Pueribacillus theae: one gene and its partner. Each later gene encodes a partner of the first gene's protein in a complex. Links are inferred from orthologs where the notes say so. Each region holds a gene or a part of one and is shown in the gene's direction. Other genes may lie near its edges.

The links. The genes of interacting proteins can lie anywhere in the genome.
Region 2: the proteins of hfq (region 1) and DCC39_RS12265 are in contact, whole or in part, in a crystal structure (PDB 3VU3), measured with the Escherichia coli proteins. The link is inferred for Pueribacillus theae from one-to-one orthologs.

The regions. Positions count from the first base shown.
Region 1 is NZ_QCZG01000002.1:175,293-178,154, reverse strand. It holds hfq (RNA chaperone Hfq), read left to right. Parts: upstream 1-1,247; coding sequence 1,248-1,478; downstream 1,479-2,862. Other genes in the region: hflX (GTPase HflX), read left to right, coding at 2,646-2,862; spoVK (stage V sporulation protein K), read left to right, coding at 1,668-2,597; miaA (tRNA (adenosine(37)-N6)-dimethylallyltransferase MiaA), read left to right, coding at 267-1,214; mutL (DNA mismatch repair endonuclease MutL), read left to right, coding at 1-270. UniProt on the Escherichia coli protein: RNA chaperone that binds small regulatory RNA (sRNAs) and mRNAs to facilitate mRNA translational regulation in response to envelope stress, environmental stress and changes in metabolite concentrations.
Region 2 is NZ_QCZG01000026.1:9,185-14,834, reverse strand. What follows is about bases 2,699-5,650. They hold DCC39_RS12265 (catalase), read left to right. Parts: upstream 2,699-3,127; coding sequence 3,128-5,173; downstream 5,174-5,650. Other genes in these bases: pdxK (pyridoxine/pyridoxal/pyridoxamine kinase), read right to left, coding at 5,289-5,650; DCC39_RS12270 (hypothetical protein), read right to left, coding at 2,699-2,953. Outside these bases: DCC39_RS12285 (NAD(P)/FAD-dependent oxidoreductase), read left to right, coding at 361-1,425; DCC39_RS12280 (SCO family protein), read right to left, coding at 1,460-2,065; DCC39_RS12275 (hypothetical protein), read right to left, coding at 2,062-2,535; more of DCC39_RS12270, read right to left, coding at 2,489-2,698.

The DNA.
Region 1 (2,862 bases):
GGCCAGGAAGAGAACACCATTCGAAAAATTGTTGAACTTATTTTGGAAGAGAAAAATCCAGATCTTAAAAAACTCCGTGAAGACACGGCGATTATGATGTCTTGTAAACTCTCAATAAAAGCCAATCACTTCCTGAGGAATGAAGACATGGTTGCACTGCTGGAATCCCTCAGAAACTGTATCGATCCTTATACATGCCCGCACGGGCGTCCAGTTCTTATTCATTTCTCGACATATGAATTGGAAAAAATGTTTAAGAGAGTGATGTGAAGCAATTGAAGAGAGAGCGTTTGCTCGTTATCGTCGGGCCAACCGCTGTTGGCAAAACGGAAATCAGCATCGAGTTGGCAAAACGATTTGATGGCGAAATCATCAGCGGAGATTCGATGCAAATTTATCGCGGCCTTGACATTGGGACAGCGAAAATTACGCAGGATGAGATGCAAGGAATTCCACATCATATGATCGATATTAAGGAGCCTACTGAGACATTTTCAGTTTCTGAATTTCAGGAGCAAGCACGCCGTTTCATTTCCGAGATAAGCAGGAAAGGCCGTCTTCCAATACTTGTCGGCGGAACAGGGCTTTATGTTCAAGCGATTACACATGATTATCAATTTACCGATATCGGTTCAGATGACATGTTTCGAAAAGAGATGGAGGAATTCGCTGACAAATATGGGAATGAAGCCCTTCACGAAAAGCTGAAAACAAAAGATCCCGAAAGCTATAAAAGAATCCATCCGAATAACCGCAGAAGAGTGATACGGGCGTTGGAAGTGATAGAAAATACCGGGGAACCAATAACAGCGAATAAAGAAACGAGTCTGGCCATCTATGATGCGATATTCATCGGACTTACAATGGATAGGGAAAAGCTTTACGAAAGAATAAACCGGCGCGTCGATCATATGGTTGAAAAAGGACTGATTGAAGAGGCGTATCATTTATATAAAAAAGGAATCCGAAATTCCCAAGCTGCCCAAGCAATCGGATATAAAGAGCTTTTTCAGTATTTTGACGGAGACTTGTCAAAAGATGAAGCCATTGAATTGCTAAAACAAAATTCTAGAAAGTATGCAAAAAGACAATTCACTTGGTTCAAAAATAAAATGCAAATTGACTGGTTTGATATGTCGGATCACCCCAACAAAAAAAAATATGAAATCATTGAATATGTTGCAGGAAAGTTAAACCGAATAGAGAACCAATAGGTAAGCAGGAATGTGAAAAGAGGAGGACTACGAATGAAGCAGCAGATCAATATTCAAGACCAATTTTTAAATGCTCTACGACGTGAAAATACTTTCGTCACCGTATATTTAACAAACGGGTTCCAGCTAAAAGGCTTAATTAAAGGATTTGATAATTTTACAGTCATGTTGGAATCTGAAGGCAAACAGCAGCTTATTTACAAACACGCCATCTCCACCTTCGCCCCAAGCAAAAATGTTAAATTTTCAGATGACGAAAGCTAAAATGCTCCCAACTGGGAGCATTTTTTAATGAGGTAGCTTTAATACAATTGATGAGTCAAAAATCAACAGAGAGCTTTACTAATCTGGCTTCCGGCCTCTGATCTCTAATTTCTGGAAATGGGCTTTTGTCACACTTTTTTTCCGTTTTCGTATACTAATTACGGAAAAAGAAAAGTGAGGTGAAGCTTCATGAGCAGCACTACAGTTAAGAGAACGAGTGGGCAAATTAATATTGTTTTAAACCAACGAAAAAATCAGACCAACTCATCAATGATCGACGGCATGGATTTGACGAAGCATTATCCTCTTGAAAAAATTCAAAAAGAATTAAATACCCTTGTCGGCATGGAAGAAATTAAACGTTTTATAAATGAAATTTATGCATGGATTTATATTAATCGCTGCCGTAAAAACATTGGTTTGAAACAGGAGAAGCAAGCGCTCCATATGCTATTTAAAGGTAATCCCGGAACAGGGAAAACAACGATTGCCCGATTTTTGGCGAAGCTGCTTTATGAGATGGAAGTGTTGTCAAAAGGCCATTTAATTGAAGCGGAGCGGGCGGATCTCGTCGGTGAATATATCGGCCACACGGCACAAAAAACACGGGATCTTGTTAAGAAAGCCCATGGCGGGATCTTATTTATTGATGAAGCTTACTCATTGGCAAGGGGCGGGGAAAAAGATTTCGGAAAAGAAGCGATTGATACGTTAGTGAAAGCAATGGAAGACAACCATCAGGATATTATTTTAATTCTTGCCGGGTACCCGAAAGAGATGGACTATTTTATGTCAATGAATCCTGGTATGCCATCTAGATTTCCTCTTGTTGTTTCTTTTCCAGACTATACGAATGATGAATTAATGGAAATTGCAAGACGGATGTCACATGAAAGAGATTACGTATTGTCAAAAGAAGCGGAATGGAAAATAAAGAATCATCTTGAACGATATAGAGCAACCAATTCTCGCACATTCAGCAACGCGCGCTATATTAGAAATTTAATTGAAAAGTCGATTCGGAAGCAAGCAGTCAGACTGTTAAAAGATGAAAATTTCGATCGAAAACAACTCATGACATTGCTGGCGGTAGATGTACAACTAGAAGACGACGCATAATTTTGATATGATGAATACACGAAAACAGAAGTGAAAGAAGGTTGCTGATTGATCGAAAAAGAAGAAAAGGAAAGAGCCGTCCTTGTAGGATGTGAACTTCCGCAAATGAACAGCACACAATTTGAAGAGTCAATGAAAGAGCTGGAAGCATTGACGGAAACAGCAAATGGCAGCGTCGTTCACGTTTTTACCCAAAAGCGCGAACGAGTTCACCCTGCTTTTTATATTGGAAAAGGTAAATTAAAAGAGATACAGGCTTTTATTG
Region 2 (5,650 bases), on another replicon or contig:
GAAAGCAAATTAAAACCAATTGCTTTACGATTGTTATCTCTTTTTTCTATTTAGGATGATTTTTTTAACATGTAGCTTGTTGCAAGGCTTCTTGATATTTCGGATACCACTTTTTCCAGTGAGCTTTACGGTTTTCGATTGCTTGTAGCGCCTCGATTACTTCTAAGCAAACATGCCAACCAGCTAAATCCTTCGTTGTCTGGCCTTTTCATGCAAATCTCCTCTTTTTGTTGAAAGTAAAGAAAAATTTATTGATAATGATTATCAATATCAGTATAATACTTACTATAATTGCGTCTTTATTTATTGTTAATAACTTATTGAGAATGGTAATCAATAAACAACTGAGGAGTGAAGGAAATGGATCAGCACGATTTATTTGATGTGACAGTGATTGGAGGGGGACCGGCAGGGCTTTACTCCGCTTTTTATAGCGGGTTAAGAGAAATGAAAACAAAGCTTATCGAATATCAACCGCAATTAGGCGGAAAAATACATGTTTATCCAGAGAAAATGATTTGGGATGTTGGAGGGCAGACGCCAATTCTAGGCTCAGCACTCATTACACAGCTTGTCGAACAAGGCCTAACGTTTAACCCAGAAGTCGTGCTAAATGAAAAAATAGAATCGATCACACGCAATGGAGAAGGCATGTTTGTCTTACATGCTGCTTCTGGCCAAAAGCATGTTTCAAAAACGGTCATTGTTGCAGTTGGAGGAGGAATATTGAATCCGAAAAAGTTGGAGATTGAAGGAGCAGAGAGATTTGAAGTGTCTAATTTACATTATACAGTAAAGTCATTACAACGCTTTAAAGGGAAAACGGTCATCATTTCCGGTGGAGGAAATTCCGCGATTGATTGGGCGAATGAAATAGAGCCGATCGCAAGGAAGGTCTATTTAACATATCGAAAAGCCGCCTTGGCGGGCCATGAAGCACAAGTCAAGCAGCTTATGAACAGTTCCGCTGTTTGTTTCTTTGATACGTCGATTACAAAATTAATTCCTTGTTCAAATAACGAGAAGATTGAGCGTGTTGAACTGACAAATCACAAAACAGGAGAAAAAACACTTTTGCCAATTGATGAAGTAATTATTAATCACGGCTATGAACGGGATATGTCATTACTTGAAAACAGCGAATTGGACATTGCAAGAGTTGACCATTATTTTATTGCGGGAAATTCAACAAGCGAATCATCTGTTGAAGGCCTTTATGCTGCTGGAGATATTCTGCAATATGATGGAAAATTAAACTTAATTGCGGGTGCTTTTCAGGATGCGGCCAACGCGGTAAACAAAGCAAAGCAATTTATTCAGCCAAATGCAAATAAAACCGCCATGGTCTCTTCCCATCATGAAATCTTTAAAAAGCGGAATCGGGCATTGATAAAACAAATGATGAATGAGAAGTTTAAGTATTAGAGCGAGCGAATGAATAAGCCCTTTTTGAATATGATTACTCTTGGTGAATTAAGTAACGAATGTCCACTAAAATTTTTTCTCGATCAACTGGTTTATCCCTAGAAGCCATATCGTAGAGCGCCCGTACTTGATTTTTATTGTCAATTAAATACATGGTTGTGGAATGCGAAAAGAAATCGCCTTCGACTTTTGTGTATTGCATTTGGAGTTCTTTCGCAATCTTTGCTGTTTCTTCTTCCGTTCCTCTCAGCCATTTCCATCCAGCTGTATCGGCTTGGAAAGATTTTGCATAGCTTTGAATGACCTCACGTGTGTCGTTTTCCGGGTCAAAAGAGAGGGAAATGAGTTCAACCTTATCTCCAAGCAAATCCTCTTTTTTCAACTGTTCCTGGAGAAGGCTAAAATCGGCCATTGTTAATGGACAAAAATCAGGGCACCGCGTATAAAAAAATGCGAGTATTTTTACTTTTTCATTGTTTAATTGGTATCCGTTTGCATGCACTTCTTCCAACTGAATGTCGCTAACTTTTCCTAGAACAGGGAGCTTTTCATTTTTCGGCCAAAGTAAGGTAACAAGGGCAAAACCCGCGATGCTAATGAGGAGAAGAATCAAGGGTACAAACTTTTTATTTTTTTTCACAGCTTTTTTCCACCTTCAAAAAGTAATAATGCAGGCGTTATCATAAGGAAAATGCCAAATGTGCTAAAGAGCATGATGTTTTCATCAATCGTATTTGGATGGGCGGACGGTAGACTGCATAAAGAAGGATTTTGAATGACAGCGCCAAGCATTGTTCCCATGATCCCCCCGATAACCCCATGGTAAAAACCCGATAATCGGGCCTTCGGTGTGACGAGTGAACCGTAAATAGCACCAATCAAGCCCCCGATAACAACCGTTAAAACATAGATGACAGATACGTTCTCTGGCAATAAAAAATAAATGTTCATTCCGCTGTTCAAGCTTAAAATGCTGGCCAAACTTCCCATTGCCATTCTGCGGCTCTGAGTAAGTTTTTCTCTTTTTTTATTCAAAAAACGATAAAGAACCACGCCAATAAGACTATTTATCATAAGAAGGCTCAGGTGAATCATTATCATCTTCAGCATACAGCTCCTTCCTCGATGAGCAGATAACGAGGAAAATTGAAAAAATAAATAAAACCTCAATAAATAGTAGAAATAACGTGCTATTTTTGGCTACCGCGCCGATCATCGGAGACATAAGTCCCATCATTAAACCGTTTGTATATCCTGTTATAAGTGTTTTAAAGTCAAATAATCCTCCAAACAATGCTCCCGCTCCCATGCCAACGACCGTGGTAACTATCGTTACTAGAACGTAGTGCAATGGGAATTGATAGATTAGAATAACCCCTGTCACAACTGCTAAAAAACCCCCGGTTATAGTTGCTGAATTCATGACGGTATGAAAGCCTATTCGGCGACGAATTTTTAAAAGATAAATGTATGCTATACCGACTGCTAACATGTTCGCATAAAGGAGAAAACCTAGATATTTGAACAAAGCCGTCACCCTTTGAAATTTCTTCTCTTTCTCACTCACTGTAGTATATGTGAAACATTTTCCATTAATTGCAAGAAGGTTTTTTCTGTCTAAAAATCATGCGAAAATCCTATTTTTAATCGAAAAAAATAGGGTATGAGACTAGAGAGAACTTTTTACAGGGGAGGAGAAAAGATGAGCGGCACCTTCAAAAGAAACAGTAACAAAAAGGATGAGCAGCTACAGAAATTTCGTTCAAATGATCGCGATAAAAAAATGACGACAAATCAAGGACTGCCAGTGTCAGAGGATGAATTTTCACTCAAGGCTGGCGAACGAGGCCCCACACTTATGGAAGACTTTCATTTCCGCGAAAAAATGACGCATTTTGACCATGAGCGGATTCCTGAAAGAGTCGTTCATGCGAGAGGGTATGCGGCACATGGCGAATTTGAGCTGTACGAATCGATGAAGGACTATACGAAAGCAAAGTTTTTACAGAAACCAGGTTCGAAAACGCCTGTTTTCGTTCGATTTTCTACAGTCGTGGGATCGCGCGGATCCGGGGAATTGGCAAGGGATGTACGCGGCTTTGCGACGAAGTTTTACACGGAAGAAGGAAACTATGATCTCGTTGGGAATAATATACCTGTTTTCTTTATTCAGGATGCCATTAAATTTCCTGATCTTATCCATGCGGTGAAGCCGGAGCCGCATAATGAAATTCCGCAAGCGGCGACAGCCCACGACACGTTCTGGGATTTCGTTGCCAATAACCAGGAGTCGGCACATATGATCATGTGGGCCATGTCTGATCGGGCCATTCCGCGAAGCTTCCGAATGATGGAAGGGTTTGGCGTCAATACGTTCCGTTTTATAAATGAGGAAGGGAAAGCGTTTTTTGTGAAGTTTCATTGGAAGCCTTTGCTTGGCGTCCATTCTGTTGTTTGGGATGAAGCTCAGAAATTGAATGGAAAGAATCCAGACTTCCATCGCCAGGATTTATACGAGTCAATTGAAAAAGGAGACTATCCGGAATTTGAGCTTGGAGTTCAGATTATTAATGAAGAAGACGAGTTCATGTTTGATTTTGATATTCTCGATCCGACAAAAATTTGGCCCGAGGAAGATGTACCTGTAAAAATTATCGGAAAGATGACGTTAAACCGAAATGTTGATAACGTGTTTGCGGAAACAGAACAGGTTGCTTTCCACCCAGGGAATGTCGTACCAGGCATCGATTTTACGAACGACCCGCTTCTTCAGGGACGGCTGTTTTCCTATACGGATACCCAGCTCATCCGTCTTGGAGGACCAAATTTTCACGAATTGCCGATTAATCGCCCTGTATGCCCGTTTCACAATAACCAGCGCGATGGTTATGGACGGCAAACAATCAATGTTGGCCAAGTAAGCTATCATAATAATTCCCTAGCAAAGAATACTCCATCGCCGGCAAGTGAGGAAGACGGCGGTTATGTACATTATCAAGAAAAAGTTGACGGGCGAAAAATAAGGGCGCGCAGCGACAGTTTTAAAGATCACTTTTCTCAAGCAGTCCTTTTCTGGAACAGCATGAGCAATGCGGAGAAAGAACATATTAAAAATGCGTTCAGCTTTGAACTGGGCATGTGTAAGGAAAAGACAGTCCGCCAGCAAGTTGTTGATATGTTTGCCAATGTGAGTCTTGAATTGGCACAGGCCGTGGCAAAAAACGTTGGGGTTGTGCCACCGGAAACCGGCGGATCAAGCATGACAAAAGCTTCACCTGCGTTAAGCCAGGAAAATACGGTTAAAAAACCGGATACGCGAAAAATCGCTGTATTGATTAGTGAAGGTTTTGACCAACGTGCAGGTGAAATCATCGGCGAATTGAAAAAGAAAGGAACTCAGCCTGTTATCATTAGTGAAGAACAAGGTTTGGTAGACGAAGAGAACGGCATGGCAATCGAGGCAGATCATACGTTCTTGACTGCAGATTCCGTATTATTTGATGCGGTGTATGTTGTCGGCGGAGCGAAGATGAGTGAAAAGTTTCAACAGGATGCTTCATATTTTGTAAAGGAAGCATATTCCCACTACAAGCCAATCGGCGCCACACACCAAGGGAAACACTTGCTTGACATGAACAAGCTGACAGGAAATGCTGGTGTCGTGACAGGGGATGATGCCGGCAACTTTGTTGAAAAATTTGTGGAAGCCGTAGCGGAGCACCGGTTTTGGGAGCGGAAAATTTTATAATAATTCAAACACAAACTTCCCTTTTCTAATAGAAATGGGAAGTTTGCTATTCTAAATTATCGATCGATTGGAGGGAAAAATAGAGTGTTTTCTGTGCTATAGGAAGAGGTGTTACCTATTTCTTTTGGGAGTCAATGCCAAATTGATTATAAGCCCCATGCATGACAGGCCCCACATATTCATTTAGCTTCCAACCATGGGTAATGGCGGCATAAACAAAATCCTTCGCTGCTGACACTGCCTCTTTCACCGATTTTCCTTTTGCAAGGTTAGCCGTAATTGAAGCTGCAAATGTGCAGCCGGCTCCATGATTATATGTTGTATCCACTTTATCTTTTTCAAGAAGGGTAAAGTCTTGTCCATCATAGAAGAGATCGACTGCTTTTTCATGTTCAAGTGCCTTTCCGCCTTTAATCACAACATTTTTGGCGCCAAGCTCATGGATTTTTACGGCTGCTTCTTTCATGCCTTCAATTG